Regions from separate parts of the Pseudomonas sp. LBUM1640 genome, predicted to be linked through region 1. Evidence: predicted binding sites of a transcription regulator. Region 1 holds the regulator's gene; the other holds the start of a gene.
What was found. The regulator sigma-54, encoded in region 1, starts transcription at its own class of promoters, with help from an activator protein. The targets are predictions, from matches to a motif close to ANTGGCATNNANNTTGCTNT.
Positions count from the first base shown of each region.

Region 2: ACA065_RS14690 (circularly permuted type 2 ATP-grasp protein) is a predicted target of sigma-54. The motif match lies at 1,716-1,735, and genes of this name have one in related genera.

Region 1 covers NZ_CP166816.1:1,040,369-1,043,576, reverse strand. The annotation lists gene lptB (LPS export ABC transporter ATP-binding protein) at 1-514, shown strand, start outside; gene ACA065_RS04605 (RNA polymerase factor sigma-54) at 699-2,192, shown strand; gene hpf (ribosome hibernation-promoting factor, HPF/YfiA family) at 2,268-2,573, shown strand; gene ptsN (PTS IIA-like nitrogen regulatory protein PtsN) at 2,586-3,050, shown strand; gene rapZ (RNase adapter RapZ) at 3,053-3,208, shown strand, end outside.
Region 2 covers NZ_CP166816.1:3,255,863-3,259,070, forward strand. The annotation lists gene ACA065_RS14685 (alpha-E domain-containing protein) at 1-129, opposite strand, end outside; gene ACA065_RS14690 (circularly permuted type 2 ATP-grasp protein) at 132-1,541, opposite strand; gene ACA065_RS14695 (hypothetical protein) at 1,970-2,515, shown strand; gene ACA065_RS14700 (hypothetical protein) at 2,596-2,808, shown strand; gene ACA065_RS14705 (hypothetical protein) at 2,820-2,957, shown strand; gene ACA065_RS14710 (hypothetical protein) at 3,011-3,208, opposite strand, start outside.

The DNA of each region.
Region 1 (3,208 bases):
GATGCACGGTCGTGCACGCGCCGGTATCGGCTATCTTCCCCAGGAAGCGTCGATCTTCCGCAAACTGTCGGTTGCCGATAACATCATGGCGATCCTCGAGACCCGCAAGGAACTCGACCGTGACGGCCGTCGCAAGGAGCTGGAAAGCCTGCTGCAGGAATTCCACATCAACCACATTCGTGACAACCTGGGCATGAGTTTGTCCGGTGGTGAGCGTCGTCGCGTCGAAATCGCCCGCGCCCTGGCCACTGCACCGAAATTCATCCTGCTGGACGAACCGTTTGCCGGCGTCGACCCGATCTCGGTTGGCGACATCAAGCAGATCATCCATCACCTCAAGGCCAAGGGTATCGGCGTGCTGATCACCGACCACAACGTCCGTGAGACCCTCGATATCTGTGAAACAGCTTATATCGTCAACGATGGCCAGCTGATCGCCGAAGGCGACTCCGCCACCATCCTGGCTAACGAACTGGTCAAGGAAGTGTACCTGGGCCACGAGTTCCGCCTGTAAGCACTGTGGTGTCTGGCCATTCGCCAAGGCGCGCGGGAGTCAATAAAAACCTCCATTTTTTTATTGTTACCGCGCTCTAGGCAAAGCCCCCGATATCAGGCATATAATTTGCTTATGTTTGGCGCTCACGCGCCCTGTCGTGGATGGCGCATTGCGCCGGCGAATAAGGTGTTAAGCCCCTGCCATGAAACCATCGCTAGTCCTGAGAATGGGCCAGCAGCTGACGATGACACCGCAGCTGCAACAGGCCATCCGCCTGCTCCAATTGTCGACCCTGGACCTGCAACAGGAAATCCAGGAGGCCCTGGAGTCCAATCCGATGCTCGAACGCCAGGAAGAAGGCGACGACTTCGATAATGCAGACCCGCTGGCCGACAACATCGAGCAAAAACCCAACGCCGACGTGCAGGAACCCTCCTATCAGGAAACCGCCCCTACGGTGGACAACCTTGAGGAAGGCGAATGGAACGAGCGCATTCCCAACGAGCTTCCCGTGGACACCGCGTGGGAAGACGTCTACCAGACCAGCGCCAGCAGCCTGCCGAGCAACGATGATGACGAGTGGGATTTCACCACCCGCACGTCCGCCGGCGAGAGCCTGCAGAGCCATTTGCTGTGGCAGCTGAACCTGGCACCGATGTCCGACACTGATCGCCTGATCGCCGTCACCCTGATCGACTGCATCAATAACCAGGGCTACCTGGACGAAACCCTCGATGAAATTCTCGAGGCGTTCGACCCGGAGCTGGACATTGAGCTGGACGAAATCGAAGCCGTCCTGCACCGCATCCAACAATTCGAGCCTGCCGGCATTGGTGCCCGCACCCTCAGCGAATGCCTGCAGCTGCAACTGCGTCAACTGCCCGCCAAGACCCCTTGGCTTGCCGAGGCCCAGCGCCTGGTCACCGACTACATCGACCTGCTGGGCAGCCGCGACTACAGCCAGTTGATGCGCCGCATGAAGCTCAAGGAAGATGACCTGCGCCAGGTCATCGAGCTGGTACAGAGCCTCAACCCTCGCCCAGGCTCGCAGATCGAGTCCAGCGAAGCCGAGTATGTCGTGCCCGATGTGATCGTGCGCAAGGACAATGAGCGCTGGCTGGTGGAGCTGAACCAGGAATCGGTGCCACGCCTGCGCGTCAACCCGCAATACGCAGGCTTTGTGCGCCGCGCCGACACCAGCGCCGACAACACCTTCATGCGCAACCAGTTGCAGGAAGCGCGCTGGTTCATCAAGAGCCTGCAAAGCCGCAACGAAACCCTGATGAAAGTGGCTACCCAGATCGTCGAGCACCAGCGCGGCTTCCTGGAATATGGCGACGAGGCCATGAAACCGCTGGTGCTGCATGACATCGCCGAAGCGGTGGGCATGCACGAATCGACGATTTCGCGGGTGACCACGCAAAAATTCATGCATACCCCACGGGGTATTTATGAGTTGAAATACTTTTTCTCCAGCCACGTCAGCACCTCCGAGGGCGGCGAATGCTCGTCCACGGCGATCCGCGCGATCATCAAAAAACTGGTTGCCGCGGAAAATCAGAAAAAGCCATTGAGTGACAGTAAGATCGCTGGTTTACTGGAGGCACAAGGCATTCAGGTCGCCCGTCGAACCGTCGCCAAGTACCGCGAGTCCCTCGGGATCGCGCCTTCCAGCGAGCGTAAGCGTTTGATGTGACGGGCGGGCCATAGCGTTCCAGTGGCGGGTATTCCTACCCGTCGCTTTATGCACTGGCAACGAAGGAGAAGCTGTATGCAAGTCAACATCAGTGGACACCATGTAGAAGTCACCCCTCCATTGCGCGAATATGTCGAGCAGAAGCTGAAGCGGCTTGAGGGTCATTTTGACAAGATCACCAATGTGCAAGTGATCATGAAGGTCGACAAACTCCAGCAGAAAATCGAGGCGACCCTCCAGATTCCCGGCGGCGAAGTAGTCGCCAATGCCGAGCATGAAGACATGTATGCATCAATTGATGCCTTGACTGACAAGCTTGACCGCCAACTTAAAAAGCATAAGGAAAAGCAGCAGAGCCTTCTTCAGGGCACAGGCCGCTAACACTCCCCACCCATGATCCGACTTGAAACCATCCTGACCCCCGGCCGTTCCCTCGTGAACGTGCCGGGCGGCAGTAAAAAGCGCGCCCTCGAACAAATTGCCAACCTGATCGGCCGCGAAGTGCCCGAACTGGATACGCAAGCTGTGTATGAGGCACTTATCGCCCGTGAAAAACTTGGTTCAACCGGTTTTGGCAACGGTATCGCGATTCCACACTGCCGCCTGCAAGGCTGTGAAGCGCCAGTGAGTGCCCTGCTGCACCTCGACGCCCCAATCGATTTCGACGCCATCGACGGCGCGCCGGTCGACCTGCTGTTCGTTCTGCTGGTCCCGCAAGCCGCCACCGATGCGCACCTGGAACTGCTCCGGCAGATTGCCAGCATGCTCGACCGCAAGGAAGTACGCGACAAACTGCGCAGTGCCAGCAGCAACGAGGCGCTCTATCAGGTTGTCCTGGATGAACAAAACGGGCAGTAATCATGCGTTTGATCATCGTCAGCGGCCGCTCCGGCTCGGGTAAAAGTACTGCCCTCAACGTTCTTGAGGACAACGGCTTCTATTGCATTGATAACCTGCCCGCGGGCCTGCTGCCGGAACTGGCGGAGCGCGCGCTGATCCACACGGAACTGGCGCAA
Region 2 (3,208 bases), 2.2 Mb from region 1:
GCCATCGCTGTGCCCGGCCTGGGGCATCAGCGACAGCGAATAACTGACTTCGAGCATGCGCGCCAGGTTTTCGGCGCGCTCCAGGTAACGGGACATCCAGTACAGATCTGCGGCGGTTCTACTCAACATACTCAGCCCTCCACCACCCAGGTGTCCTTGGTTCCGCCGCCTTGCGACGAGTTGACGATCAACGAGCCTTCCTTGAGTGCCACGCGGGTCAGGCCGCCGGGCACCAGGCGAGTTTCCTTGCCCGAGAGCACGAACGGGCGCAGGTCGATATGCCGTGGCGCGATGCCGTTTTCGACAAAGGTGGGGCAGGTGGACAGGCTCAGGGTCGGTTGGGCGATATACGCGTGCGGGCGCGCCTTGATGCGTTGGCGGAAGTCTTCGATCTCGGCGGCCGTTGACGCAGGGCCGACCAGCATGCCGTAGCCGCCGGAGCCCTGGGTTTCCTTGACCACCAGTTCCGGCAGGTGCGCCAGAACATGGGACAGCTCATCCGGTTTACGGCACTGGAAGGTCGGCACGTTTTGCAGGATCGGCTCTTCATCCAGGTAGAAGCGGATCATCTCCGGCACATACGGGTAGATGGATTTGTCGTCAGCCACGCCGGTGCCGATGGCGTTGGCGAGCACCACGTTGCCGGCGCAGTAGGCAGCCACCAGGCCGGGTACGCCGAGCATCGAGTCAGGGTTGAAGGCTTTGGGGTCGAGGAAAGCGTCGTCGATTCGCCGGTAAATCACGTCCACCGGCTTGGGGCCGTCGGTGGTGCGCATGAACACCTTGAGGTCATGCACGAACAGGTCGGCACCTTCGACCAGCTCCACGCCCATTTCCCGGGCGAGGAACGCGTGTTCAAAGAATGCGCTGTTGAAGCGCCCGGGCGTCAATACCACCACATTGGGGTTGTCCAGGCGGCTGGAGCTTTTCAGGGTCTTGAGCAGCAGGTTGGGGTAGTGGTCCACCGGCGCAATGCGCTGTTTGGCGAACACTTCGGGGAACAGGCGCATCATCATCTTGCGGTCTTCGAGCATGTAGCTCACGCCGCTGGGGGTGCGCAGGTTGTCTTCGAGCACGTAGTAGGTGCCGTCGCCGTCGCGCACCAGGTCGACCCCGGAAATATGCGAATAGATGCCACGGTGCAGGTCCAGCCCGACCATTGCCTTCTGATAACCCTCGTTGCCCAGCACCTGGTCCGCCGGAATGATCCCGGCCTTGATGATGCGCTGGTCGTGGTAGATGTCGGCAAGGAACATGTTCAGCGCATTGACCCGCTGGATACAGCCGCGTTCGATCACGCTCCATTCACTGGCGGGAATGCTGCGCGGGATGATGTCGAAGGGGATCAGGCGCTCGGTGTCCTGCTCGTCGCCGTAGAGGGTGAAGGTGATCCCGGCGCGGTGGAACAATAAGTCGGCTTCGCGGCGCCTCTGGGCCAGCAGTTCCGGCGGCGTATTGGCCAGCCAGCGGGAGAAATCCTGATAATGCGCACGGCACACGCCGTCTGCGTCATTCATTTCATCAAAGAAAGATCGAGCCATTCCAGTACCTTGTCAGTGCCTAAGGAAGCTTGAGTGGCACTGCCGCTTTAAAAAACGCATTTTTTTATGAACCCGTGGCGCAGGGTGCCAACAGGCCTGGTCCTTACTTTCTTATGGGGTCGGCTCTGGGTCGGGGGGTAACGAATGCTCCTGTATCCGGGCAGATGAATGGATAAAGCAATGCTTGTGCCGAAACTGGGCGCAACAGTGATTTACCTTGTGGCGGGGGAGCTTGCTCCCGCTGGAGTGCGCAGCGCTCCCGCTTTTTTTGGGGCTGCTGCGCAGCCCGGCGCGAGCAAGCTCACTCACTACAACGGCCCGCTCGCCACAAGAGTGCATGCCGTGTTCCAAAATGGTGCATGAACAAACTTGAACTTCGCGCAGCCCCGATTCTTCTAACAAGACTCGAAACAGTGTGGAGCACCGTCGTGCCCAGAATCATCTCTCCAAGCACCCCCGAAGCGGTCGTGAACGAACACAGTGAACACAACGCCAAGATCTTCGGTTCACCCAAGGACCGACTCGACTTTTATCGGCGCGAGATCCAGTACGAAACCACCATCCTGGCCAACCGTACCGACGCCTACCTCACCGCGCAGTCATTTTTGGTCATCGCCTTTGTCTCCGGCATGGGCAACCTGAACCCGGAATGGGGCAAGTTTTTCACCTTGATAGTGCCGGTGTTCCTGGCCTCCCTTGGTGTGCTCAGCTCCCTCAACGCCTGGCCGGGTATCCGTGCTGCGTACGAAATCATCGACCATTGGCATTACAAGCAGAGCGAACTGCTGCGCAGCGAGCCGGTGATGGGCTTGGCTTATGACGATTCGCCACTGTTCTGTGAGACCGAGTCGTCTCACAAGGGCTATCGCAAGTCGCTGCTGTTCTCGATGCGTGCGCCGTGGCTGTTCATGGTGTTCTGGGTATTGCTGGGCGCTTACGCGTTTTATATTCAGGTCGATAACCCGGTCTCATAAGACAATTGGAACTTCATCGCCCCATGCAGGACCTTACCTTGACGCAGCCTGTGTTTTCCAAAACTGCGAAGAGGTGACCCATGACCACAAGTAACGATCCGCAAGTCAGCAACCGCAACGACCCGGCTATCGACGGCGGCGAACCGGCCCCCGGCACCGCCGCCGATGCGCCTAAAGACCCAACGCCGGCGAAAGACCCCAAAGCCAAGGACAACGACTACAGCCCGGATTTCAAGCCAACGCCTGAGCCCAAGCCTGAAACCGATGCTGATATCGACACCCAAGGCGGTTAGAGGAGACGGTCATGTCAAAAGTCGACGAAGAAGAACTCAATGACCCGGGCAACGAAGACCCGGGCTCATTGATGGATGATGCGCAAGTGCCGCTGAACGATCTGGATGACGCAGCGGATGTCGGCCACACCGAGAACCAGCCTGACTAACCTGGCCAGTGCTCGGCCGTGGCTCGCCCGTCGGCGTAGCCACGGCCGTGTGCTCAAGAAAAATGACGTGGGCGGTAGTTGATGAAGGTTTCTTGGCTCGAAGGCAAGCCGTCCAGGGGCGTGGTGTCGACGATGATCTTTTGCCCGTGGCGTTTAAAGACTTCATGCGCCGTCCCTTTTGCGGCCTCATCTCGAATTAGAATGCTCGCCATCGCCTTGGCCTTCTCGGGTGTAAGCCCCCGATACCGTTG